Linked DNA regions of Methanocaldococcus jannaschii DSM 2661. Each later gene encodes a partner of the first gene's protein in a complex. Links are inferred from orthologs where the notes say so. Each region holds a gene or a part of one and is shown in the gene's direction. Other genes may lie near its edges. The genes, in order: MJ_RS02425 and tuf.

Evidence for each region.
Region 2: the proteins of MJ_RS02425 (region 1) and tuf are in contact, whole or in part, in a crystal structure (PDB 7CSL), measured with the Pyrococcus horikoshii proteins. The link is inferred for Methanocaldococcus jannaschii DSM 2661 from one-to-one orthologs. Residues at the interface, in WP_010884146.1 of Pyrococcus horikoshii: Phe4, Leu6, Val7, Val9, Arg11, Met13, Pro14, Thr15, Asp16, Pro17, Leu38, Ala39, Lys40, Glu44, Pro45, Ile46, Ala47, Phe48, Gly49, Leu50, Tyr56, Leu58, Arg60, Asp61, Glu62, Glu63, Tyr65, Ser66, Phe67, Asp68; in WP_010885563.1 of Pyrococcus horikoshii: Val16, Lys20, Ser21, Lys62, Arg65, Glu66, Arg67, Gly68, Val73, Ala74, His75, Ile88, Asp89, Ala90, Pro91, Gly92, His93, Asp95, Phe96, Lys98, Asn99, Gly103, Ala104, Asp227, Val228, Tyr229, Ile231, Val234, Val237, Val239.

Annotation. Positions count from the first base shown.
Region 1 is NC_000909.1:393,946-411,951, forward strand. What follows is about bases 14,789-17,774. They hold MJ_RS02425 (elongation factor 1-beta), read left to right. Parts: upstream 14,789-16,139; coding sequence 16,140-16,409; downstream 16,410-17,774. Other genes in these bases: MJ_RS02410 (M20 family metallo-hydrolase), read left to right, coding at 14,789-15,240; mfnE ([5-(aminomethyl)furan-3-yl]methyl phosphate kinase), read left to right, coding at 15,248-15,898; MJ_RS02420 (zinc finger domain-containing protein), read left to right, coding at 15,957-16,121; rplV (50S ribosomal protein L22), read left to right, coding at 16,866-17,327; MJ_RS02435 (30S ribosomal protein S3), read left to right, coding at 17,353-17,774. Also shown: MJ_RS02315 (ATP-binding protein), read right to left, coding at 1-332; MJ_RS02320 (DUF63 family protein), read left to right, coding at 544-1,347; MJ_RS02325 (sulfite exporter TauE/SafE family protein), read left to right, coding at 1,491-2,291; hydrogenase nickel incorporation protein HypB, read right to left, coding at 2,382-3,047; MJ_RS02335 (KH domain-containing protein), read right to left, coding at 3,062-3,733; MJ_RS02340 (serine protein kinase RIO), read right to left, coding at 3,789-4,643; eif1A (translation initiation factor eIF-1A), read right to left, coding at 4,927-5,235; 7,8-didemethyl-8-hydroxy-5-deazariboflavin synthase subunit CofG, read left to right, coding at 5,556-6,632; MJ_RS02355 (hypothetical protein), read right to left, coding at 6,604-7,089; MJ_RS02360 (MBL fold metallo-hydrolase), read left to right, coding at 7,220-7,990; MJ_RS02365 (cation diffusion facilitator family transporter), read left to right, coding at 8,000-8,851; MJ_RS02375 (CBS domain-containing protein), read left to right, coding at 9,329-9,889; MJ_RS02380 (phosphoribosylanthranilate isomerase), read left to right, coding at 9,903-10,571; MJ_RS02385 (DUF1890 domain-containing protein), read right to left, coding at 10,568-11,014; MJ_RS02390 (DUF1894 domain-containing protein), read right to left, coding at 11,016-11,339; mtnA (S-methyl-5-thioribose-1-phosphate isomerase), read right to left, coding at 11,345-12,334; and 5 more genes. UniProt on the Methanocaldococcus jannaschii protein: Promotes the exchange of GDP for GTP in EF-1-alpha/GDP, thus allowing the regeneration of EF-1-alpha/GTP that could then be used to form the ternary complex EF-1-alpha/GTP/AAtRNA.
Region 2 is NC_000909.1:293,464-304,211, reverse strand. What follows is about bases 2,632-5,543. They hold tuf (translation elongation factor EF-1 subunit alpha), read left to right. Parts: upstream 2,632-3,400; coding sequence 3,401-4,687; downstream 4,688-5,543. Other genes in these bases: MJ_RS01690 (hypothetical protein), read right to left, coding at 5,172-5,540; rpsJ (30S ribosomal protein S10), read left to right, coding at 4,770-5,075; MJ_RS01705 (selenocysteine-specific translation elongation factor), read left to right, coding at 2,632-3,046. In the rest of the region: MJ_RS01715 (NifB/NifX family molybdenum-iron cluster-binding protein), read right to left, coding at 285-590; MJ_RS01710 (NCS2 family permease), read right to left, coding at 660-1,964; more of MJ_RS01705, read left to right, coding at 2,120-2,631; GTP-binding protein EngB, read right to left, coding at 5,567-6,214; MJ_RS01680 (DUF211 domain-containing protein), read right to left, coding at 6,310-6,603; fhcD (formylmethanofuran--tetrahydromethanopterin N-formyltransferase), read left to right, coding at 6,775-7,680; MJ_RS01670 (hypothetical protein), read left to right, coding at 7,811-8,485; MJ_RS01665 (pyruvoyl-dependent arginine decarboxylase), read left to right, coding at 8,757-9,254; speD (adenosylmethionine decarboxylase), read left to right, coding at 9,389-9,763; MJ_RS01655 (LAGLIDADG family homing endonuclease), read right to left, coding at 9,843-10,634. UniProt on the Methanocaldococcus jannaschii protein: GTP hydrolase that promotes the GTP-dependent binding of aminoacyl-tRNA to the A-site of ribosomes during protein biosynthesis.

The DNA of each region.
Region 1 (18,006 bases):
ATTTCTTCTAATGTATTTTTTGGTGTTGGAATACCACATAAAGAAGGAACGTCCTTTATCAAACTCTTTATAATTTCTACTGGCTTTCTATCTTCTTCATACTCTTCAAATAATACTTCAATAAAATCTTTATATTTAGAGATAAAAATACCTCTAAGGTTTATATAAAATACAACATACTTATTCTTATCTATCCTATTGTTAATTATTTCGCTAATTAGTGCAGTTTTACCTGAATTTAATGGACCATAAACAAAATAAACTAAATCCGGATTTCCCTCTAAAATTGACAAAATTTCAGTTATTTCCTTTTCTCTATTAAAAAATCTCATAAAATCACCATTAATAAAACTATAAATATAATTCAAGGTAAAGTAAAACCTCTACTAAAATTTCAGCTTCAATCGATTTCTTATAAAAACTTCTCTTCAATAATTTTTAAAATTTTTGTATTATAAGTTAGTTCTGTCTCATTATTCAAAAACTTCAACTTTAATAAATATCACATTAATAAAACATCTTATAAATATTTTGAGGGAAAGGATGATTCAAGAAATAAAAAATTTTATCTACAAGTATTATATTGAACCAGCTGAGAAAGGAACTGGCTATAATATAGTTCAAGAAATAACTTATGGGATTATTTTAGCTTTAGCTTTGTATTTATTTTATAAAGCTTTGAGAAAGTTAAATATAAACATTGATGAGAAATTTGCAATCCCAGGGATTGTTTTTACTGTCTTAATTGCTCTAATGAGGGCTTTGGTTGATTGTGGCTACATAGAGAGAAGTTTTTTAACTATAACTCCAGGCATAGTGTTTTTGATTGGTGGATTTTTTATACTAACGATTTTAACTACTGGATTGGTATTTAAAGAGAAGTATTATAAAGCATCTGCAGTTATTGGGTTAATTCTATTGTTGTATTTTTTATTCGTGTTTTTACAGCATATAACTCATTTGGAAGCAATTTTATACGTTGGAATCTTAGTTGGAATATTTTATTATTTAGTTAAATTTTTAGATAAAACCTTAAAATTAAATATCATACAGTCAAAGATTGATGATTATGTTGTGATTGGGCAGTTGATTGATGCTTCTGCAACAACTATTGGAATAGGAGTTTATGGTTATTGGGAACAACATCCAATTCCAAGATTTTTGATGGAAACTTTTGGAGTTTATGCCTTTATTCCTTTTAAGCTCTTAATAATTTTATTAGCTTTATATATTTTAAATAAAGAAGTTGAGGATGAAAATATAAAGAATATTATAAAACTCTGCATAATGGCTCTTGGATTGGCTCCAGGACTTAGAGACTTGTTTAGGACAGTTATGGGTGTATAACGTATTATTCAAATTTCCTTAAAATACTGTGCTAATGTTTATATTAAAAAATACTGTCTGTGGTGTATATTGACACAACCACAACTTATATATAGAGAAGCAATAAAAGATTCAGTATTTGAAGTTAGTATTTTATTTTTATGGTGATTAAATTGGAATTTGAATTTTTGTTATTGTTACCTTTACTAATTATTGTTGGATTTATAGTGGGGATTTTAGGCAGTTTGTTTGGTATTGGTGGGGGATTTTTAGTAGCTCCAATTTTAACATTTATTTTTGATTATTTTGGCATTCCAGATGGAGTAAAATTTGCTGTAGGAACATCTTTGTTTGTAGTTTTTATAAATTCGATAATTTCAATCTTTAGGCATGCAAAAATTAAAAATATAAATTGGAAGGCATCAATAACAATTGGGATTATTAGCTTGGTTTTTTCTTATTTTAGTGGGTTTTTAGTTGTTAATTTTATTGATTCAGCTATATTGAAAAAGTTATTTGGAATTTTTTTAATAGCAAATGCAATTTATATGGCTAAATCTCATCATATTGATAAAATCTCAGATAGAGAAGATAAATTGGAACCTTTTATTCTCTGTGGAGTTATTACTGGGTTTCTATCTGGATTATTTGGCATTGGTGGAGGAATAGTTATAATTCCAATCTTAGCAATGGCAAAATATCCCGTAAAAAGAGCTGTCGCAATTTCAGTAGGTGTTATCCCATTAACTTCAATTGGTGGGCTCATATCATATTTAACAGCTAATACAGAGGGCTATATCTACAATATCGGGTATGTTTCAATTCCAATAGCTTTAATTATGGCTATTCCAATAATCTACTCATCAAAATTGGGGATAAAAATAAATCAAAAGATTTCTCCAAAGCATTTAAGGATTATGCTCAGTTCTATATTGGGAGTGATGGGATTATTTATGCTTCTTTAATAGGACTTTCGCAGTTTATATATTTTATTAAGGTAATTTGATGCCCAAAGGCATCTTCATTTAAATAAAACATTTATCCCTGCGAAAGTCCTATTTAACCTCTTTAACACTCTTTTCAATAAACTCTAAAACCTTATCAAACCCTTCCATTGTTTTTAAACTTAATAAAACAACTTCTGCATCTGGATTTATTCTTTTAGCATCATTCTCCATCTTTTTTATGTCAGCTCCAACGGCATCTGCTAAATCAATCTTATTGATAACTATTAAATCCGCTGTTTTCATAATGCCAGGGTGTTTTTCTATCGTATCATCCCCTTCAGTTGTTGAAATCACAACAATCCTTTTATGAGTCCCTAAATCAAAATCAGCTGGGCAGATTAAATTTCCAACGTTCTCTATAAACAGTAAATCAATTTCATCTAAGTTTAAATCCTCCAAGGCATGCCCTACTAAGTGAGCATCTAAATGGCATTCTTTACCCGTATTTAAAGGCACTACCTTAGCCCCATGCTTCTCCATTCTCTCAGCATCAAACTTTGCTATAACATCTCCAGCAATGCAGGCTATTTTATACTTATCTTTTAAATTATCAATCAACTTTTCAATTAGTAGGGTTTTTCCACTACCAATAGCTCCCATGAAGTCAAATGCAACAACACCATGTTTATTTAAGAGCTTTCTGTTTTTATCAGCCAATCTTTTATTTGCTTTTAATATATCTTTGGCAATGTCTAAAACTCCTACTAAGTGCATATTTCATCACCAATTTATTCTTCATCCTCTATTTCATCTTCATCTTCTTCAATCTCTATCTCTTCATAATTGGGATTCATCTTCTCATATAACTCATCAACATCACTCTTTTTCTTCCATAACTCAAATCTTGCCCTTTTAATCTTCTGTCTTTCCCTCTCTAAGAATTTATATGTCTTTGCATGGGATGCTCCTCTTAAGAGCATCTCAACAGCCTCTTTAGCTATCTGAACTGGCTCATGCTCTCCAACTATTGCTACAGTGTTTCCATAAACAGAGACGTTAGCTCCAGTTAAGCTCTCTATGTATCTTCTTGACTTTCCTTCTTTACCAATAACTCTTCCTTTCAATCTCCTTATGCTGTTATCAGAACTTGCATAGTCCTCAATATCTATAACTTCCAAAACATACTCATCACTAACCAATTTTAGAGCAATTTCTGGATTAAATCCCCTACCAATAGCTCTAACTATATCCCTTGCCTTCCAAACAGCTAAGGGGTCTTTCTGCTTATCTGTTCCATAGATGGTTACTGTTCCATCGGCATCAATCTCCAACTTAACTCCAAGCTCTTTTTCAATGGTTTTTTTAACATTTCCCTTTTTTCCTATTAAAACTCCTACTCTATCCTTTGGAATCTTTAAAATCTCAATGCTCTTATCTTGTCCAATATTTCCAAAAACCATAATTATCACCATATAAAAACCATATAAAATAAAAATTAGAAATAAGAATTCTAATTTACAATTGCTTAATCATCGCTTCATCAATTGGGTCTATCTCTTTTCCAGTTATATATTTGTATAAATCTTTGTAATTGCAATCAACCCTTTTCCTTCTAAAGAAATTGCATATATTTATGCAATCTCTAATAAGTAAGGGATGAGCTAAAGGATGTTGGGTTATAACGCTCTGAGAAAAATCAATAAATACTGGCTCATCATCTTTAACCAATATGTTGTATTCACTCAAATCTCCATGAACTAACTCTCCTTCTTCATAAAGCTTTTTCATACTCTCTTTTATAATTTTAAAATATTTCTCCCAATCTAAATCTTGCATATCTTTAAGTTTTGGAGCTGGAATTCCTCTATAACCAACAAAATCCATAACTAAGACATTTTCTCTTCTTAATCTTGCCTTTGGGGCATTTATAATTTCAGAAGCCCTTCTTAGATTTCTAAATTCCTTCTCAACCCATGCATGAATAATTTGCCTTCTACTACTCTTCCTTAAATGAAATCTTGGGTCTCCTTGGATATATTTACTCATAGTTTTAAAATCACAAGTGGCTACCCTATAAACCTTAACTGCTCTGTAAAACTTTCCCTTTCGTGCTTTAAATACTACTGCCTCTTTTCCAGAATTAACTATCCCTATATATTCAGTTAAATGCTTTCCAGCTAATAGACTAAATAAAGTCATTAAGGTTCTTTTATCAAAAACTTCGTTAGCGGTCTTTAAATCTTCTAAAAACTTCCTCTCTTTCTCTAAAATTTCTTTTTGATATTCTCTATCCAATTGAAACTCTTCTTTTTCACTAAGCAATTTATTTAACTCATAGAGTTCATCATCAATATTTTTAGCTATAGGCATCACCTTATAACAACTCACCTAAATAACCTTTTCTTTCCATAGGGGGCTTCGCCCCCTATTGGCACAGAACTTTCACAGGAAAGTATCCTTATTGATATGGACGCCTAAAAGGCGTCAAAGTTCCAAACTGAATATTATAAAGCTGTGAAAGTTCTGTGGATATACCCCCAAATTTAATTTACACCTCCGAGCGTAGCAAGGAGGTGTTAGCTTTGATGAAACCGAAGCGTAGCTTCGGGCTATGAAAACTCTTTAAGAGTTTTCATGTAACTTTCTTAAAGTTTCATAGTAACTCATCTAAATAACCTTTTCTTTTAAGCCATTCAACTTGTGTTTTTGTGTATCTCCAAATGATATCACACTTCTGGTCTCCTTGAACTTCCCATGGTTTTACAATAACTACATCTCCTTCTCTAACCCAAATTCTATTCTTTAATCTGCCAGGGATTCTTCCCAATCTTGTTTTTCCGTCTAAGCATCTAACTCTAACCCTACTTGCTCCCAACATCTGCTCTATAATCCCCAAAATCTCATTCTCTTCTTTTCTTGGAATTCTTACTCTAATTTGCTGTTCTTGTTGCTGTTCAGCCATTTTATCACCTTTTTTTTATTTTTAATATTTTTATTTTGTGTTTGTTGATATTAATAGTTTTGTTATCCTATCAAAATTTCAAAATTGAGTGTTTTAATAGGTCTTACGCAGTAATAAATCTTTTCTATTGAATATTGGTGCCTTTGGTATCTAAATTCCAAATGTCCAATATAAAGTGCTTAAGTCCTATTTAATAAACCTTAGATTTTTGTGTCTATGGGTTTGTAATATCTACTTTATATACTCTCACTATATATATGTGTTGATTGACAATAAAATTTAGTGTTATTTAAATTTCTTCAATATTAAAGGTGGATAGGATGATAAGTAGAGAGGAGGCAATTAATTTCCTTAACTCAACGTCTTCTAAGGATATATTAGATAAATTAGCTCAAATCAATAATACATTTAAGAGAGAATATATAACTTACTCAAAAAACGTCTTTATACCTTTATCAAAGTGGTGCAGAAATAAGTGCGGATACTGCATCTTTAGAGAAGATAAGCCAAGTTTAATGAAGCCGAATGAAGTTAAAGAGATTTTATTAAAGGGAGATAGATTAGGATGTAGAGAGGCGTTATTTACATTTGGGGAACACGTAGATGAAAATAAAGAGATTAAAGAACAATTAAAATCAATGGGTTATGATAATATATTAGAATATCTCTACGATTTAGAGGAATGGACATTGAATAACACTTCTCTCCTTCCACATACAAATTGTGGAATCTTAAATTATGATGAGTTAAAGATGCTTAAAGATGTCAATGCATCTATGGGTTTGATGTTGGAAAATGCTTCAGAGAGGTTAATGAATACAATTGCCCACAAACACAGCCCTGGAAAGCATCCAAAGTTAAGGATAGAGATGATTGAAAATGCTGGAAAGTTAAAGATTCCATTCACAACTGGTTTATTAATTGGTATTGGAGAGACAAATGAGGAAATTGTTGATTCACTATTTAAAATAAAAGAAATTCATGAAAAGTATGGGCATATACAGGAAGTTATAATCCAAAACTTTAGAGCTAAGAAAGGCATTCCAATGGAGAATTTTAAAGAGCCATCACCAATAAAGATGTTAAAGGTTATTATTTTAGCAAAGTTGATTTTAGATGATATTTCAATCCAAATTCCTCCAAATTTAAATAGAGAGACGGGGCAGTTGTTTTTATTGGCAGGGGTTGATGATTGGGGAGGAGTTTCTCCACTAACAAGGGACTACGTTAATCCAGAGGCAGAGTGGCCAGAAATAAAGGAGTTGAGGGAATGGACTGAGGAGTTAGGGTTAAAGTTAAAGATGAGATTGCCAGTTTATGATAAATACATAAGTGAAGAGTGGTTAAGTGAAAAAGTTTATAATAAGATTATTGAGATGGGATGGTTAAAGGAATAGCGTCCTCTATTATTGATATCTGCTTTTTTAAGATATTCTCATATCTATTTTTTAATATTTGTAGGGCCTTATAGGCAGATTTTCCATCTAAATATACAACTTCCTCTTTTCCCCTTTCCATATACTTAACATAAGCTATGTTCTCATCAAAACTTATTGTTAAAGATATGAACTTATTTGAACTTAAAATATCCTTTAACATTTCTTCATAAACGTTATTTCCACAGAATAGATTTAATTTGGCTATTTCTTTTATATCTTTATCTTCAATAAGCTGTTTTATTTTTTCATATTCACAGATGATTATTTCTAAGTTATCTACCAATTCCTTAAAGCTCTCAGCCCTTTCAATTAAACAAACAAATCTGATTTCAATTTTTCCTTTTCCTTTCCATCTCCATTCTCTATTTTTCCATTCATTGATTTTTTGTTTAATTTCTTTAATATTGAGATTCATAAATATTCACCAATTTTTAATCTATAACAAAATATTTATTTGATGATTAACTAATTTATCCTCAAATGCGGGAAAATATAAATCTGATGCTACACAAACATAACTGCTATAAAAAATATTTGGTGACATCATGATTAAAATATTGGTAGATAACACTGCCTATAAAAAATTTTTTGCTCAACATGGATTTTCAGCTTTGATAGAAATAAATAATAAGAGAATTTTATTTGATGCTGGACAAAACTCAATAACTTTGAGAGAGAATTTGAGATTATTTAATGAAAAAGAAGGATTTGATTATATTGTCTTATCTCATGGACATTACGACCACTGCGATGGTTTAAAATATGTTATAGAGAACGATTTAATCAATGGGAAAGTTATAGCTCACAAAGATGCATTCTTAGACAAATACGCTGGCAATAGATACATAGGGATTGACGAAGAAATAAAAGAATATTTGTTAAAAAAAGCTGATTTAGAGATTATTGAAGAGCCGTATAAAATAGATAAAGATATTATTGTCTCTGGATATGTTCCAAGAGAATATGAATATGAGATGGAAGAGTTTCAGTGTATTAAAGATGGAAAGAGAGTAAAAGATGAGGTAAATGATGACATGTTCTTAATAGCTAAAGGAATTTTAATTACTGGCTGTTCTCATAGTGGAATTATAAATGTAGTTGAATATGGGAAAAAATTAAGTGAAATTAAAGGAGTTTTGGGAGGTTTTCATTTAGTAGGGGTTTCAGATAACTATTTAAATAGGATTGTTGATTATTTCAAATCTCAAGATTTTTGGATTATGCCTATGCACTGCACTGGATTCAAAGCTTTAACAAAATTATCTCAATTAAATAACTTTGTTTATGGGCATGTGGGGAAGATAATTGGGATTTAGGGGCTGATTATGAGAGAGGTAGAAAAGCCATTGATTTTGAGTATTGTTGGAAATATATTGTTGGGATTGATAAAAATAATAATTGGATATGTTTATTCAAGTATATCTTTAATTTCTGATGGAATACACTCTTTATCGGATGTTATAACAAGTATTATTGGGATTATTGGAGTAAAAATTGCATCAAAACCACCGGATGAATCTCATCCCTATGGGCACTCAAGATTTGAATGCCTTTTTTCTTTTTTTATTGGTTTAGCTTTATTTTTCACAGCCTACGAGATTGGAAAGTTTGCAGTAGAGAGGATTATTTATGGGGAAGTAATTGAGGTAAATGCCATAATGGTTGGAGTTGCTATCTTATCAATAGTTGTTAAAGAGTTAATGACGAGATATTCCTTATTTGTCGGAAAAAAATTAAATAGCCAAGTTTTAATTGCAGATGCCTATCATCATAGAAGTGACGCTCTAAGCAGTGTTGTAGTTTTAGTTGGGTTGTTGTTACAAAAGTTTGGTATCTACTATGGGGATGCTATAGCTGGGATAATTGTGGCTTTGATGATTGCAAAGGTAGCCTTTGATATATGTCTGACCAATATAGATTACTTAACTGGAAGGGCTCCACCTAAAAAATTCTTTGAACTCATTGAAAAGGAAGCTTTGAATGTAGATAAGGTTATTGGAGTGCATGATATAAAAGCTCACTATGTTGGACCAAGAATCCATGTTGAATTACATGTTGAAGTTCCATCAAATATTTCAGCAAAAGAGATGCACGATATTGAAGTTGCAGTTAAAAATAGATTAGAAAGTTTGGAAAATGTCGAGAGGGCCTATGTTCATGTGGATATAGTAGATTAGTTAGTTTTTTAATAAGTTTTTAGATATTTTAAAAATATTAAATTGAAATATTTAAAATAATAAATTAATTTTTCTAAAATAAAATTATGGTGGGCTCGGGGAGATACAAACGAAACTTTTAGAAAAAGTTTCATCAAAAGGGAATTAGAACTTAGAAAAGGCTTAAAATTATGGTGGGCTCGGGGAGATTCGAACTCCCGACCACCGCCGTGTCAGGGCGGCATCATAGCCATCTAGACCACGAGCCCTCAACCACAAGCGAAATTAAAGTATGTGTAACTTATATATAAACTTTTCGGTATAATCGATACTATACCAAATTTAAATATGTACAAAAATTTAAAAAATACTTAAATATGCAAATATTTATTATAATACTATAAGATATAAATATAATTGGAGTTAAAAATAATTAAGAAATCCAAAATCTTAAAGGGAAAGTATGTTTAAAGTTTCAAGATAAATTGGGGAGTTACAATGGTGGGGGAGATTCCAGTTCTGCTTATAATGAAAAAACCAATAGTAGTTAGTGGGGATGTATCAGTATATGATGTTGCAAAATTGATGGTTGAACAAGACGTTCCCTGTGTTCTTGTAGTATGTGAAAGACCAAATCATGAGAGTATTGAGGTAGCTACAGATAAAGACATAATAAAAAAGGTATTGATTAGAAAATTACCTCCAGATAAGGTTAAGGTGGAAGATATCTCTTCAGGTAAGTTAGTTACTATTCCACCAAATACAACCATTGATGAAGCTTTAGAAATCATGAACAAATATAAAACCAATGAATTATTTATTGTAGATGATGGAAAAATCGTAGGAGTAATAACAGAGGAAGATTTGATAAAAATTGCTCCAGAAATTATTTCTACTTTAAAAGAACTTGTAAATTATCTATTGCAGATTATTGATGAGGTTACTAGTGGAGATATTAGTGATAAATCTAAAGAAATACAAAACATTAACCAAGGTAAGGATAATAAAAAAGATAGCGAATCTGACATTAGAAAAAAGAAAATAATGTTAATAAAATAGTTTGGGTGATGATTTGGTTAAGGTGAAGATTTGTGGAATTACTAATGAAGAGGATATAGCATATATCTCAAAAAAAGTCCATGCAGTTGGAGTTATAGTAGATGTTCCAGTAAAGACACCAAGAAAGATATCATTAGATAAAGCCATTGAGTTAAAAAAATATGTTGCTCCATTCACATCCTTAGTTACTGTATTGATGCCAAATAGCATAGAGGAAGTTTTAGAGATTTACAATGCCTTAAAACCTAATGCCATACAACTACATGGATTTGAGAGCTTAGATTTTGTTAAAGAGTTAAATAAACTTAAAAATACAGGGGAATTGAACGCTCATATAATTAAAGTTATCCACATTCCTAAAGATGAAGAAATTGATTTTAAAACTCTGCTAAACACTGCTAAAGAGTATGAAAAATATGTAGAGGCAATTTTGGTAGATACAAAGATAGAGAGCATAAAACTTGAAGGAAAAACACACAATTGGGCAGTATCTAAGAAGTTGAGAGAGTCTTTAGAAAAACCACTAATCTTAGCTGGTGGTTTAAATAAAGATAATGTCTTAGAGGCCATAAAAACAGTTAAACCTTACGCTATAGATGTATCTTCTTCATTGGAAGCTTACGGTGGAAAGAAAGATTTAAAAAAGGTAGATGAGTTTTTAGAGGTTATTAAAAAAGTTTAAAGATTTGCTAAAATCTCCTTTATTCTATTTACAATTGGCATTGGGTTATGGAAGGCTCTTGCAGTATAAACCCCTATATTGCTGTTTTTTAATGTCTCAACGTAATCTTTATTTATCTGCCTTCCAAAGACAATTGCATAGGTAGGTTTGTTGTATTTAGCTTTGTAAGTTACAGTATAACTAACTCCTCCGTCGTTATGGACAAAACTTATAATTTTATTAATACCTTCAATGCCTCTAAGCCCTCCGTCTATATCAACAGCTCCAACACCTTTTAAATAGTATTTGTCATCATCTGCAACCTCTAAAAGCTTTAAAGCTGCTGGATTTGCAGCTATAATGACATTAAATCCTTTTTTCTTTAGCTGATTTGTTAGATATAAAACAGAAGGGATTAAAGCTGGAGGTTCTGGACATCCAACTATAACTAAGACACTCATCATTTCACCAGAACTTTAATCTTGATAATAAACCTTTTTTGCCTTTATCTTTCTCTTTTTTCTCCTCTTTCTTATCTTTATTTATTTCATCAAGATTTATTTTTAAAACAAACGTTCCATAGCATGGTTTTGTGTAAGGGAATATCACATAATTATCTTCGTAGGCAACTGGAATTGGAGGGATTCCAATTAAAAAAATTCCTTCAAATATCTCATATCCAGCTTCCATCTCTTTGATATTTTTGAAATTTTTCCTTATATATTCTGCACACTCCTTAAAGCCTCCTTTATACAAAATTTCATAGTTTAGCTTATCAATACATCCCATAGTCTCTACCTAAAGAGCTTTAAAATCTCATCCCTATTTGGCTTTACAATGCCCTTTTCAGTTATAATTGCAGTTATCAAATCTGGAGGAGTTTTATCAAAGGCATAATTATAACAACCAACTCCTTCTGGGACTATTCTAACCCCATCTATATATGCCACTTCCTTCTCATCTCTCTCCTCTATAATAACATCCTCCTCACTACTTCTTAAATCAAACGTTGATAATGGTGCAGCAACATAGAATGGAATTCTATGATATTTAGCTAAAACTGCCAAGCTGTAAGTTCCAATTTTGTTATAGACAGTTCCATCTGCTAAAATTCTATCAGCTCCAACTATAATCTTATCAATCTCTCCCTTCTGCATTAAAAACCCTGCTGTATTGTCAGTTATAACCTTAACTGGAATTCCTTCATAATTTAACTCAAAGGCAGTTAATTTAGCCCCTTGCAATCTTGGTCTTGTCTCATCTGCTATAACTCTAATCTTTTTGCCGTTGTAGAAGGCAAATCTAATAACGCTTAAAGCAGTTCCATAAGCAGATGTTGCTAAAGCTCCAGCATTGCAGTGAGTTAAGATTGTATCTCCATCCTCAATAAGTTTTTCTCCAATCATTCCAATTTTTTTACATGTCTCTATATCCTCTTCATGTATTTTTTTAGCCTCATCTAAGATTGATTTTCCTTCTTTGTAAGCAGTTAAACATCTATCCAATGCCCAAAATAAATTAACAGCTGTTGGCCTTGTATTTTTTAATACTTCATAAGCTTTATAGATATCATCTCCATTAATTTCAGCTAAAGCTAAGCCGTAAGCGGCAGAGACTCCAATAGCTGGAGCTCCTCTAACAACCATGTCTTTTATTGCATAGGCAACATCCTCATAAGTTTTGCAGATAAAATACTCCAATTTGTTTGGAAGCTTCCTTTGGTCTATCAAAATTAGCTCTTTCTTATCATCATCCCATATTATCGGTCTTAAATCTTTTGTCATTATTTTCCCTCTAATAGTTTTTTAAGATAGTATTTGGTATAAATTGCTCCAGCTGTGTTGTGAGATAAAACTCTATCCTTAACAATAAACGTAGTTGTTGGAGCTTTTGAATACTTTTGGAATAAGATATCATGCCCAATACATAATCCAACAATAATATTTAAATCGGTTCCAATCTCATTTAAAATTTCCGCTTGTCCTATTGGATTGCACATAGCCTCTTTTTCTCCTTTGTTGATTTTTTTAAATTTAAAAACATCTTTATCAATCCCACAAACCTTACAGCAAACTGAATATACTTCAAAATGCTTAGATAAAATTTTAGCTAATATTTTTGCCTCATTTTCTAAGCCAATACAGAATGCTATACCAATTTTTTTATATTCCATAAGTTTGCAGAACTCTATTATCTCTTCCAACCTTGTTTTTTTCATATAATAGGTTGCTTCAATGTAGGCTGAGACCTCAGCTATCTTTAAATTTTCTTCTTTTTTATATTCTTCTATTATTTTTTGTGTTATATCCTTTTTGCAGTCCTTTCCAGTATAGCAAAGTTTTTTATTGCATTGGGAGCATTTCATAATTAACCACCATAGAGGGAAAGTATGAAGATTGATACATTTATATTTTTGATGTTTATTAGCATTGGGATTTTGCTTTTGCTATTGAATATAATAAATCCAATGGAGGTATTTCATATTGTTGAATGGAAAACAATATTTTCCTTGTTTTATTTAATGGTTATCATAAACATTATGAGAGATACAAAGTTTTTAGACTATATTTCTTTAAAAATCTTAAAGAAATCTAAGAGGATTTTTATTGCTTTGATATTCTTAACTCTGTTTTTATCTTCTTTAATAACAAATGATGTCTCTTTATTTGTCATCATCCCTTTAACTCTAATAATTCACAGATACACAAATATGCCTTTTAAGGATTTAGAAAAGCTCATTATCTTTGAGGGTGTCTCTGCAAATATTGGAAGTGGCTTAACCCCTATAGGAAATCCTCAAAATCTATTTTTATTTCATTTCTATAATATTGGAACTTTAGAGTTTATAATTAATATGATTCCCTTTGAAATTTTTGGAATTTTGGCTATTTTACCATTCTTAGAATTTAAAAAGTATGATACTAAGATAAATATTGACATTAAGTTTAAAAAAGAGTGGATTTTTTATATATTATCTTTTATTTTGGTTTTGTTATGTGTTTTTGGATATTTGAATTTTATATATATTCTTCCTTTAATACTGGCAATTTTAATGTATAAGAGGGTTAAAGTGGATTATCTGTTTTTACTAACTTTCATCTTCCTATTTGTTGATATTGAGGGACTAAAGAGGATTGGAATTATTAATATATTTTCAATAAAATGTGGTAATGTTATGTTAATGATTTATGCCTCCTTACTATCTCAAATAATCTCAAACGTGCCCGCTACAGTGTTGCTATCTCATTTATACAAAAACTGGCTACCAATAGCTTATGGTGTAAATATCGGAGGTAACGGAACTTTAATTGCTTCTTTTGCCAATTTAATAACTTTAAGATTATCCAACGGAAATGTGAGAGTGGGAAGGTTTTTATTAATTGGAGGAATAATTTATATAATGCACTTGATTGTATTGGTAGCTTATGCTAAAATATTTTGGGTTTAGAGGGAGATTATGGATTTAATAGAAGAAGCTATAAAGTTAGAGAGTGATTTAATAAGAATAAATTCAGTAAATCCTTCATTTGGTGGAAAAGGAGAAAAAGAAAAGGCAGAATACGTCAAGAAAAAGTTAATGGAATACGTTGAAAGCTACAATATAGAAAATTACACTTTAAAGGAATATAACATCATAGATAAATATGGTATTGAGAGGCCAAATATTGTATTTAAAATAGATTTTGGAAGAGATAAGACATTACATATTATTTCTCATTTAGATACTGTTCCAGAGGGGGATATTAGTTTATGGGGCACAAATCCTTATGAGCCAGTTATTAAAGATGGAAAAATTTATGGAAGGGGAAGTGAGGACAACCATAAGGGGATTGTTTCCTCTCTATTATTATTAAAAATGATTTTTGAAAATAATATTGAGCCAAAATACAACTTATCATTAATTTTTGTCTCTGATGAAGAAGATGGAAGTGAATATGGCTTAAAATATCTATTGAATAACTTTGAAGATGAGATATTTAAAAAGGATGATTTAATCATAGTTCCTGACTTTGGAACACCAACTGGAGAATTTGTAGAGATTGGAGAGAAGGGAATTCTGTGGATAAAATTTAACATTAAAGGAAAGCAATGTCATGGTAGCACACCAGAAAATGGGTTGAATGCTGATATAGTGGCTTTTAACTTTGCAAATGAGTTATATAATGGTTTATATGAGAAATTTGATGAAATTAATTCAATATTCCTCCCAGAGTATTCAACCTTTGAACCAACGATATTAAAAAATAAAGTTGAAAATCCAAACACCATTCCTGGATATGTAGAGGTTGTTTTTGATTGTAGAATTTTGCCAACTTACAAAATAGAGGAAGTTTTGGAGTTTATAAATAAGTTTATCAAAAACTTTGAGTTTAAAAAATATATTAAGCATTATGATAACTCAATAAAGGCAGAGATAACTTATGAAATATTAAAATCTGAAAATCCAAATTACACAGATGAAAACGCTGAAATTATCAAAGAATTGAAAAAAGCTATAAAGAATGTTTTGAATAGAGATGCTAAGCTTTGCGGAATGGGTGGGGGAACTGTTGCGGCATTTTTGAGATATAAGGGCTATAATGTAGCAGTTTGGGGCATTGGAGAAGAGACTGCCCACCAACCAAATGAGCATATTAAAATAGAGGATTTGGTTAAGATGGCTGAAGTGTTTTATGAAATTTTGAAATAGTGAGAACATGCATATAGTAAAAATTGGTGGTTCTCTAACTTATGATGCAAAACCATTATTAAAAGCATTAAAAAATTATGCAAAAGAAAATAATAAGAAGATAGTTATTATTCCTGGAGGAGGAGAATTTGCAAATGTTGTTAGAAAGATAGATAAAGCTCTAAATATCTCAAACTCACTATCTCACAAACTTGCCATAAAATGTATGGATTTAATTGGAGAGGTTTATGCTGAAATTGGATATATAAAAGCTTATGATACATTATTTGATTTAAAGAGAGAGATAGAAAAGGAAAAGATAGCTATATTATTACCTTCAAAAATTTTGCTATCAACAGATATTGCCGAGCATTCTTGGGCTATAACATCAGATTCATTAAGTTTATATATAGGAAAGTTATTAGATGTTAGGGAAGTTATAATAGCAACTGATGTTGATGGCATATATGACAAATTCCCAGGAGGGAAACTATTAAATATTATTAATGCAAATGACATTAAAGGTTTAACATCTGTAGATGAGACCTTTCCAATTCTTTTAAAACAATTTAAAATGAACGCTTACGTTGTTAATGGCAGACATCCAGAAAGAGTTATGGATATTTTAGAAGGAAAACACAATATATATACAAAAATCGTTGGAATAGATAAAATATAAACATGATACAAACTTAAGAGACGTTATCATTAAATAAAAAATTTATTAGGTGGGAGAGATGAAATATGTGTGCATAAGCTGTAATGCTGAGATTGCTCCAAGAGAGAAATCAACAAAATTCCCATGTCCAAACTGTGGAGAAGTAGAGATTGTAAGATGTGAGAGATGCAGAAAGTTAAATAACCCATACAAATGTCCAAAATGCGGGTTTGAAGGCCCATAAAAGTTTTGGAGGGAAAAGATGGCAACAGTATTAGCAAAAATAAAAATTATGCCTACAAGTCCAGAAGTTAATAAAGAGAAGCTAAAAGAAAAGATTAAAGAGGTTTTAGAAAAGCAAGATGTTGCTATAAGAGGATTATTTGATGAGCCATTAGCTTTTGGTTTATACGCTATATACACCGTTATTGAAATGGAAGAAAGAGAAGGAGGAACAGAGCCAATAGAAAATGCTTTAGCAGAAATTGATGAGGTTGAGAGTGTTGAAACAGTAGAGGTCTCATTAGCATAAATTTTAATACTTTTTTGAATATTTGGACTGAAAATTGTTTTTGTTTTGTTGTTTCCTATTTATTCGTAAATTATATATAACACTTTAAAAATTTTATATTCTTACATTCTAAAATCTCAACCGTCGCTGATGATAAATTCATAGTTTAAATAATCATAAACAGAACTGTAATGGATAATTGGAAAATAGAAACTCCCAGAATGCTCTACAATTTAAATGTTGATAGCCTAATTATATTTATGAAACAATATAGCATTCTGGGTTGTTATGAGTTAAACAACAATAAAAGTATATAAACTTCTTACAGTAAGATTATAGTGCCTTTCAAAATTAATAAAATTTATGAAGGAATGTTTGAACGCCCTCCTTTGGAAGGCGTTCATTAGTGCCTTAGTTATTTAAGAAGTTTGAAAGACACTATATAGTTAAATCATTTTAAGCTTAAGGGTGATAATGATGGGTAAATTAAAATATAAGATACAAGTCAATCCTGAAAAAACTGCAAGGGCTATGGGAAGGAACATCCCAATTTCAAGAAAACATGCAAGAGAGATATGTAAATCAATAAATGGAATGAAGTTAGATGAGGCAATAAAGTTCTTAGAAGATGTTATTGCAATGAGAAGACCAGTTCTCTTTAGAAGACACTGCAAGAAAGTAGGGCACAGAAAAGGAAAATTAGGATGGCCTGCTGGTAGATACCCAGTTAAAGCAGCTAAGGCAATCTTAAAGATATTGCAACACGCTAAAGCAAATGCTGAATACAAAGGTTTAAACACTGAAAAGTTAAGAATAAAACACATCTCAACAAACAAAGGAATAACAATCAAAAGATACATGCCAAGAGCATTTGGTAGAGCTACACCTAAGTTCCAAGAAACAGTCCATATACAAGTTATATTAGAAGAATACCACTAAAAATAAGATATAAAGGTGGAAATCCATGATAGAAAGAACATTTGTTAAAGAAAATGTTAAGAGATTGTTAATTGATGAGTACTTCAAGAAAGAGTTAAGTAAAGCAGGATACAGCCACTGTGATATAAGAAAAACACCTATAGGAACAAAAATCATCATCTACGCTGAAAAACCAGGTTTTGTTATTGGTAGAAGAGGAAGTAGAATTAGAGAATTGACAGAAACATTAGCTAAAGAATTCGGTGTTGAAAAACCACAAATCGATGTTAAACCAGTAGAAAACCCAGACTTAGACGCTCAAGTTGTTGCTCAAAAAGTTGCTCAGTCATTAGAGAGAGGGTTACACTTCAGAAGAGTTGGACACACTGCAGTGAGAAGAGTTATGAATGCTGGGGCTAAGGGGGTTATAGTCATTATCTCAGGTAAATTAACTGGAGAGAGAGCAAGAACTGAAAAATTCATGGCTGGATATATGAAACACTGTGGAGAACCTGCTGAAGAGCTTGTTGATAAGGGAAGAGCAATTGCAAAAACAAAGCCAGGGGTCATAGGAGTTACAGTAAAAATCATGAGACCAGATGTCTTATTACCAGATGAAATTATAATTAAAGAAGATGCAGAAGTTAAACATGTAGTTGAAGAAGAGCAGTAAAGGTGAGGAAACATGGCTATATTAAGA
Region 2 (10,748 bases), 110 kb from region 1 along the record:
AAATTTTAGTCCAGTTATGCACAACTTAAAAAATCATAGTCCTCTAAAATTTTGTTAGAGTATAAGTTTAAAATAACATTAGTTTAATACTGGACTATATCAAAAAAGCTCTGTTAGGCTGTTAAATCATTGGCGCAGGGGCTGGGATTTGAACCCAGGCGGGGCAAAGCCCCACTGGATCTCAAGTCCAGCGCCGTAGTCCTGGCTTGGCTACCCCTGCTCAAAATAGGCATATGAAAAATATAATGATTTAGTATATAAATTTTACGGTGTCTCTTAAAAAATTATGGATTACTTATTTTACTTAATTCCCCCTCAATAAATAAAGAGATGTTTTTATCAACATCATCTCCTTCAGCATGATAAATTTCTATTTTTTTGCTAAATTTTTTGTAATTCTCTTCACTTATGTTTTTACATATAATTGCATTAACGTTTTCTTTTACAATAGACTTTTTTCCACTTTCATCATTGAATATAACTTTTGTACTCTTAACTTCGTTATCATCTATTCTAACAATTAAGAAATACTTACAATCTTCAAAACTATTACTAATTTTATCAACATCCATTGAAATGGCTACTTTCATATTTATCAACTCACAAAATATGATTTGGAAAATAGGAGATATAAGATAATTTAAGGTTATTTAAATACTTTACCCCGAAAGATATACAAATCTTAAAGCGAATATTACGGCTAAAACATATACAAGCCAATGTACTTCCTTCCATCTTCCAGTAAATACCTTTAAGATTGGATATGTTATAAATCCTAAGGCGAGACCTGTAGCTATACTAAATGTCAAAGGAATAGTTAGCAAAGTTATAAATGCAGGAATTGCCTCTGTGTAGTCATCAAAGTCGATGTATTTTACTGACCTCATCATTAAAGCTCCTACAATGACAAGTGCTGCTGCTGTTGCATAGGGGGGAATTGCCTTAACTACTGGATAGAAAAATAAAGATAATAAAAACAACATAGCCACAACTACTGAAACAAAACCTGTTCTTCCTCCAAGTGCTATACCACTTGCAGATTCTATATAGGTTGTTACAGTTGAAGTTCCCAAGAGAGAACCAACAACTGTTCCAGTAGCATCAGCCATTAAAGCCTTTTCAACCCTTGGCAGTTTTCCATCTTTATCTAAATATCCAGCCTGAGAGGCTAAAGCACTTAAAGTTCCCAAAGTGTCAAACATATCAACAAAGAAGAATGCCAAGACTATTGTCAATAAACCTAAGTTTAAAGCCCCCATTATATCAAGCTGTAAGAATGTTGGTGCAATTGATGGAGGCATTGAGAATATTCCTTCTGGGAATGGTGAAATTCCTAAAATCATTCCTATTAGCGAAGTTACTATAATTCCAATTAATATAGCTCCAATAACATTCCTACTAACTAAGATTGATGTCAAAAATATCCCAAACAACGCCAACAGTGTAGATGGCTCCATTAAATTCCCTAATGTAACTAATGTAGCTTTACTACTAACTATGATACCAGCACTTTTTAACCCAATAAACGCAATAAATAAACCAATACCAACAGCAGTTCCATACTTTATAGCATTTGGAATAACATTAAAAATCCATGTTCTTATCTTTGTTAATGTTAATATTATAAAGAGCACTCCAGAGATGAAAACAGCACCTAAGGCAACTCTCCAATCAATTCCCATTCCTAAGCAAACCCCATAGGTAAAATAAGCGTTTAATCCCATTCCTGGAGCTAAGGCAAATGGATATCTTGCATATAATCCCATAACTAAAGTTGCAATTGCTGAAGCAATACAAGTAGCAACCATAACTGCTCCAAAATCCATACCTGCAGTACTCAAAATCTGTGGATTGACAAATATTATATATGCCATGGTCATAAATGTAGTTATTCCTGCAAGGGTTTCTACCTTTAGATTAGTCCCATACTTCTCAAATTCAAAGTATTTTTCAACAAATTTCATAATCACCCCTCCATTTGTTATAATGGTTTATTTATGTAATCTAATGTTTTATAAAATCTTCAATTAATATAAAATAATAAGGTTATAGTTAGCTCTTAAATAGTTAATTCTTTAGAGAGAATAATTGGGCTACTAAAAAATATTATGGTGATTAAATGGAAGGTTTGACAGTAGGGTTATTTGGACATGTTGAAGGTGTTGGAAAAGAATTAGGGAAGAAAGGAACTTCAACAGACATAACTTTATATAATTACAAACAGGGAGATAAGGCAGTTTGTTATGTAGAGCCAACAAGATATCCAGATAGAATAAACCCTTTAATATATGAAATAAACATGATGGACTATGCCTTAGTTTTTATTGATGAGATTACAGGAGAGTTAGGAGAGACACTTTTAGCATTGGATATGTTTGGAATAAATAATGGAGCTTTTGTTGTTGGTGAATATGTTGATTTAGACATGTTGAAAAATATAATATCCCAAACATCAATGAAGGACTTTGAAATCTTAGAGAGAGATTTTATAAACATTAGGGAAAAGATGATTAATTTAAATATTGAGAGAGATTATAACGGCTTTGTTAAAATTCCAATAGACCACTACTTTACTGTTAGAAGTGTTGGAACTGTTATATTAGGAAAGGTTGAGAGTGGAACTGTAAGAGTTCATGACAATTTGAGGGTCTATCCAACAGATAAAATGGCAATGGTTAGGAGCATTCAAATCCATGATAATGATTTTAAAGAGGCAAAAGCTGGGAATAGAGTAGGTTTAGCTTTAAAAGGAATAACTACAGATGAGTTAGATAGAGGAATGATACTATCAAATGGAGAGTTAAAAGTTGCTAAAGAGATTGAAATCAACATTAACTGGAACCCATTCATGCAAAAAACTGTAAAGGAAGGGGAGAACTACCAAATAATTGTTGGTTTGCAAAGTGTTTCATGTGTTGTTGAGGAAGTGAATAAAAACAAAATAAAGCTTTCACTGCAAAAAGAAATAGCTTACGATGTTGGAGATAAGCTATGTTTAATTGATGGCAGTGCAAAAATTAGGATATTGGGTGTCGGAAAATTATAGTTCTTTTCAAAATATTTTTGCAATAACTAAGCACTGATGAACTCCTTCCTTTAGGAAGGAGTTCAAATTTCCTTAATAACTTTTATTAACTTTTAAAAAGAACAGAACTATAAAAATAGCACAATACTAAAATATTATATAGTATCATTATCACAATTATATTTATGAAATGTTGAGTTAATCATAAGATTCTTGCATAACCAAAAGATATATATACCCCCTATTTAATACTTATATCACCACAAATTCTGTATTCTTATATTCCTACCCTGTTAAGTTTTAACTTAACACCATTTTAGAATAAATATAATAAAAATAAAAAAGATAAAAAAGAAGGTAAATTGGTGATGAAATATGGCAAAGCAAAAACCAGTATTAAACGTAGCATTCATTGGACACGTCGATGCAGGTAAGTCAACAACAGTCGGTAGATTATTATACGACAGTGGAGCTATCGACCCACAGTTATTAGAGAAGTTAAAAAGAGAAGCTCAAGAGAGAGGTAAAGCAGGATTCGAGTTTGCTTACGTCATGGACAACTTGAAAGAAGAGAGAGAAAGAGGGGTTACAATTGACGTAGCTCACAAGAAGTTCGAAACCCAAAAATATGAAGTTACAATCGTCGATTGTCCAGGACACAGGGACTTCATTAAAAACATGATTACAGGAGCTTCACAGGCAGACGCTGCTGTCTTAGTTGTTGATGTTAATGATGCCAAGACAGGAATTCAGCCACAAACAAGAGAGCACATGTTCTTAGCAAGAACATTGGGTATTAAGCAAATTGCAGTTGCAATTAACAAGATGGATACAGTTAACTACAGCCAAGAAGAATACGAAAAAATGAAAAAGATGTTATCAGAGCAGTTATTAAAAGTCTTAGGTTACAACCCAGACCAAATTGACTTCATCCCAACAGCTTCATTGAAAGGAGACAACGTCGTTAAAAGATCAGAAAACATGCCATGGTACAAAGGTCCAACATTAGTTGAAGCATTAGACAAATTCCAACCACCAGAAAAACCAACAAACTTACCATTAAGAATCCCAATCCAAGATGTCTATTCAATTACAGGGGTTGGAACTGTCCCAGTTGGAAGAGTCGAAACAGGTATCTTAAGACCAGGAGACAAAGTTGTCTTCGAACCAGCAGGAGTTAGCGGAGAAGTTAAGTCAATTGAGATGCACCACGAACAAATTCCACAAGCAGAACCAGGAGACAACATTGGATTCAACGTTAGAGGAGTCAGTAAGAAAGATATTAAGAGAGGAGACGTTTGTGGGCACCCAGACAACCCACCAACAGTTGCAGAAGAATTCACAGCTCAAATCGTTGTCTTACAGCACCCAACAGCAATTACAGTTGGTTACACACCAGTCTTCCACGCACACACAGCACAGGTTGCATGTACATTCATTGAGTTGTTGAAGAAATTAGACCCAAGAACAGGGCAAGTCATTGAAGAGAACCCACAGTTCTTAAAGACTGGTGACGCAGCAATAGTCAAAATCAAACCAACAAAACCAATGGTCATTGAAAACGTTAGAGAAATTCCACAGTTAGGTAGATTCGCTATCAGAGATATGGGTATGACAATCGCTGCAGGTATGGCAATCGATGTCAAAGCTAAGAACAAATAAATTCCTTAAATTTCCCTTTTAATAGCTTTTAAATCCCATTTTATATTTTTTTAATATTTTAAAGCATTTGAGAGGGGAGAGTATGCAAAGGGCAAGAATCAAGTTATCAAGTACAGACCACAAAGTTTTAGATGAAATTTGCAGACAAATAAAAGAGATTGCTGAAAAAACAGGAGTAGATATTTCAGGACCTATACCATTACCAACAAAGGTCTTGAGAGTTGTTACAAGAAAGAGTCCAGATGGAGAAGGTTCATCAACATTTGACAGATGGACAATGAAAATCCACAAAAGATTAATTGACATTGATGCAGACGAGAGAGCTTTAAGACACATTATGAAAATAAGAATCCCTGACAATGTTCAAATAGAGATACAGTTCAAATAAAATTAGTGTGGTTATTTTAATAAACAAAATTTCATAGGCAAAAACGTTGCAATCTGAACAATGAGGATTGCAACGAAATTCCTTTTTTAATATAATTTATTCGTTTCCTGATGAATTTTTTGATTCTTTTCCACTTCTGTATCCGAAATAATAACCTATTATCGTAGTAACCATTCCAAAAAATAGTGAGAAAATTTCTTTATTGTTAGAGTATATATCTGGATTTTTGGATATAGCAATCAATATAATAAAAAATGCTATAACGATACTGCCAGTTATTGCCCTCCTCATCTCTCCTTTATCTAATTTCTTATTGTTTATCCATCCTAAAAATACAAGCCACAACAAAACAAGTGTAGGAACACCAACTGCTAATACTAAGGTATCGCAGAATATAACAGTTAGGGATATGCAAATAACAGCTATTGAGGTTACTATTGCAACAATTTTGTCATTATTTGTCATTTTATCACAACCAACCTATTCAATAATTATTCTATTCCTCTTAATTTTTTAAACAATCTAACCCTCTCAAGAATCTTTTTCTTTATCTCTTCAATTCCTTTACCCTCTTTCAATATGGCTGGGACTATAAACTTCCACTGATGCCATGGTGGCTGGCATTTTAAATATTCACAGATGCCATCTAAAACTGCATCCCATTCCTCTTTCTTTATCTTATCCATTTTATTAGCTACAAGAATCGGGCTAATCTTCAAATCAGTTATAAAGTCAAACATCTCTAAATCAATTGGAATTTCTCCCCTCCCTTTCCATCTTTCAACTATCTCAAAAAATGATTTCGTATCTATAATTTGAACAGCAGCAGCTATTTCATCAGCATGCTCTTCAATATAATGAACAATCTCATCCTTAATCTTCTCTTGCACTTTTTTTGGTAGTCCAGCCATGTAACCAAAGCCAGGCATATCCACCAAAATATACTCCCCCATATCGTATTCATTAATTTTTAAAGTAACTCCTGGCTTTTTTCCTACTCTAATATCTTTTCTTCCAGTCATTAATCTAACAAAAGTGGATTTACCTACATTACTTCTCCCAACTACAATAACTTTTGGCTTTGTCTTTTTTTCTTCATACTTTTCTTTTAAATTCTTATATCTCTCAAAAAAGTCCATAGTCTCACACAATTTAATTTGGTTTTAAAATTATCTAAAATAAGTAAAAAAGATTAATACCTTAGTTATTCTAAAAAGTTTTGAAAGACCCTCTATTAATGCCTATCTTGTGGTGTTCTAACTTCTTCAATAATCTTTTTACCTGCAACAACCTCATCTATACTGTGAATAGTCCCTCCCAAACTTTCAATAATTTCCTGAATCTCATCAAAATCTAAATTATTCCCTTCAATTGTAACTTTAACATTCTCAGTCTCTTTATCTATTTCATAGACTGTAATATTAACCCCATCAATGTTTGATAATGATGTTAATTTTAATGCCATATCTGTTATTTTTGGCTCATGCGGCTTCAATATATCTAAAACAATTCTCCTAATGCCGTTCAATTCTATCCCTCTAAATCTTTTTAATTGTTATATTACCTATACTTAGATTATTTAAAATTATTGTTGATATATTTTTATTTATGGATTTATCGAATATTAAAAACCAAATGATAAGATATTAATAGCCCCTAAGATAAACTATAATTGTTAAAATCTTAATGGAGGGAAACTATGGAAATAAATGGAGTATATATTGAAGATACATTTGCAGAAGCATTCCCAATATGGGTTTCAAGAGTTTTAATAACAGCAGCTACAAAGAAGTGGGCTAAGATTGCAGCTACAGAGGCAACAGGTTTTGGTTGTTCAGTTATAATGTGTCCAGCAGAAGCAGGAATTGAGAAATATGTCCCTCCATCAAAAACACCAGATGGAAGACCAGGATTTATAATACAGATATGCCACCCTAAAAAGTCAGAGTTAGAGCATCAAATGTTAGAGAGATTGGGGCAGTGTGTCTTAACATGTCCAACAACTGCTATTTTTGATGCTATGGGAGACATGGCTGATGAGCAGTTAAAGGTTGGATTTAAGTTGAAGTTTTTCGGAGACGGTTATGAGAAGAAAGATGAATTATATGGAAGAAAAGTTTATAAAATCCCAATCATGGGAGGGGAATTTATAACTGAAGCTAAGTTTGGAATTAAGAAAGGAGTTGCTGGAGGAAACTTCTTTATAATGGCAGATACAAACGCCTCTGCCTTAATCGCTGCTGAAGCTGCAGTTAATGCTATTGCAAGTGTTGATGGCGTTATAACTCCATTCCCAGGAGGAGTTGTTGCTTCTGGTAGTAAAGTTGGAGCAAGTAATCCAAAATACAAGTTCATGGTTGCTACAACAAACCACAAGATGTGTCCAACATTGAAGGGTGTTGTTGAAGATTCAGAAATTCCAGAAGATGTAAATGGAGTTTATGAGATAGTTATTGATGGTGTTGATGAGGAATCAGTTAAAGAGGCTATGAAGCAGGGTATCTTAGCAGCTACAAGAGTTAAAGGTGTTAAGAAGATTACAGCTGGAAACTATGGAGGTAAGTTAGGTAAATATCAATTTAACTTAAGAGAGTTGTTTGAATAAATTTACTCTATTTACTTTTTAATTTCTTTTTTATAATAGAGATAAAAACAAAATTTAAATAGTTGATAATTTAAATTATATAAATGGCTGTGGAATTTAAATTTATAAAAACCAATAGGAGGTTTTTGGTTTGAAGCCAAAATATGCATTAAGAAAGGATATGATTGGAGAATTTACACTAAATAAATCTTTTAATACTTATAGAGGTAAAGTTTTGAAGGCTGATTTTAACGGTCCCATAGAAGGCATCGTAATGAAAAACAAAAAAGAGCATATCTATTTCTATCCTCTTTTGGCACTACATATGGTTAAACCACTCAACTGTGTTCCCATAAATGTCATTCCAAAAACTTCTCTACCAACAAACCCGAAGAATGTGCATATTAAAGAGGCATTATCAAGAATTGTTGGTAGAACTTTGAAGGTTTATTATGAGACACCAAAAACATCCTATTTGGGAAGATTGTTGGGTTTTACAAGAGGGGTTTTTTCATGGACTTTAGTTTTAGAGATACATGGAGAGGTTGTTTTATTGTTTAACCCAGATTATATTGTTTATTATGGAACAAAGTGGAAGTTTTTAAAAAACAATCCTCCTTACAAACCACCAAGATTAATGAACATTACAAAAACAGCAAACTATTTAAAGAGATGTTTATTAGAGGATGTAATTATAGAGCCAGAGTATCCAAGAATAAATATTGAGGATAAGGTTTTTGTTTATCCTTATGGAGTTGTCTCTAAGGATGATTACTTAGGAAAGACAGTAGAAGATATATTAAAAGAAAAAGAGTTCTTAATTTAAGGATAATCAATAAATAACAAACAAAATTTATTTTAACACTTAAAGGTCTTAAAATTTTTAAAATTTTCTTTTTTGCTAATACCTTCCTAATCTAATCGAAAATAGTTCATAATATCCTATTTTTTTACATAAAAGCTCAAAAAATTTTAATTTATTTCAGCACCGAAGAGTTTATATATGAGTAATCATTATTTACACTAAAAAATCTTACATCTATTATATATACTCGTTCATAAATTGAGAAAAACATGTGTTTTTGGAGGTGCGTTGAATGAATGCTGAGATAAACCCTCTCCATGCTTATTTTAAATTACCAAACACAGTTTCCTTAGTAGCAGGTAGTAGTGAAGGAGAAACACCACTAAACGCTTTTGATGGAGCTTTGTTAAATGCAGGCATAGGGAATGTCAATTTAATTAGAATCAGCAGTATAATGCCTCCAGAAGCTGAAATCGTTCCTTTGCCTAAATTACCAATGGGAGCTTTGGTTCCAACAGCTTATGGATACATCATTAGCGATGTCCCAGGAGAGACAATATCAGCTGCAATAAGTGTAGCTATTCCAAAAGATAAGAGTTTATGTGGTTTAATAATGGAGTATGAAGGAAAATGCTCAAAAAAAGAGGCTGAAAAAACAGTTAGAGAGATGGCGAAGATTGGTTTTGAGATGAGAGGCTGGGAATTGGATAGAATTGAATCAATTGCAGTTGAGCATACTGTTGAAAAGTTAGGATGTGCATTTGCTGCAGCTGCATTGTGGTATAAATAATTTTCGAAAAACATTAACAGTTAAATATAATTAAGTTATAACTATTAAGGTAAAAATAATTTAAAGATAATTTTTACTTTCTAAAAGTTTCTTACATTAATTTGTTTTTATTTACCAAATTTGGAGGTGAAAGCATGTTAAAATACTTAGGGAAACACTTAATATTAGAGTTATGGGGTTGCGACCCAAAGGCATTGGACGATATTGAGGGCATAGAAAAGATGTTAGTAGATAGTGTAAAAGCATGTGGAGCTACTTTAATTTGTGTAAGAACTCACAAATTCTCTCCTCAAGGAGCTACAGGAGTTGCTGTGCTCGCGGAAAGTCATATAGCAATACATACCTACCCTGAGTATGGCTATGCCGCCTTGGATGTATTTACCTGTGGAGAGCATACAGACCCATACAAGGCATTAGAAGTTATAAGAGAGTTTTTAAAACCAAAATCAATACAAATAATTGATTTAAAAAGAGGATTAATGGAAAATGGGACTTTTGAACTTAAATAAGCTTTTTAGCTTTTCTTTCAATTCTAAAGTTGATTAATTTTTTAAATTTTTCTAAAGAGTTGGATTTTATGTATATTCTTCAGAGGTATCCAGATTTATATCTGTTATTTTTCTCACAATAAACTGAATACTCAATTCCTAATTTCTCTAAGAAACTACAACAAACATCAATTAGATTCCTGTTAGTGTTCGCTATACTGACATATTTATATACATAATTTCCTTTTTTGTTTATTACAACTGAACCCTCGGAATCATAAAATCCTTTTAGCCAAGAAATCATTAGTTTTTCGTTATTTCCAATTACATTCATATAGTAATCTACATTAAGACTTTTATACCAATAATAGAAACCTTTTGAACGAACTCTTACAACATATTGGTCTTTTTTATTTTCAAATTTCCTAACATATTCATTTATGTATTTGAAGCCAATGTTTTCAAGATTTCTTTTAAATTCTTCTATAAAATCCTTATCTGTAACTTTTAATTCAATCACATAATTACTTTCCTGCTTATTTACACTTCCATCTCCATTTAAAACTCCCAATATGTAAGCTAACGATTCTGAAGGATTTAAATTTATTTTTTTCGTATTTTTGATTATTAAGCTTTCAGATGATTTTCTAATATCGATATTATTATTTCTTAGAATTCTTCTTATCGTTTCATGGCTACACTTCATAATCTTTGCTATTTCAGTAGTTGTATATCCATTTTGATATAACTTAATAATTTCTTGAGGATTCAAATCTAAACCTCTTCTTGGAGTTATACCTAATTTATATAATCTGTAACATACTGTTGATTTACTACATCCCAATATTTTTGCAATCGTTCTTGCAGAATATCCCTTTTTATATAATTCCAAAATTTCAAATCATCAATTTTAGGATTTTTCTTACCCATAAATAGCACCATGCAAAAATTTTTATAGACAAAAGGTTTAATTAACATTACTCCATTTATAACTATTATATTTACA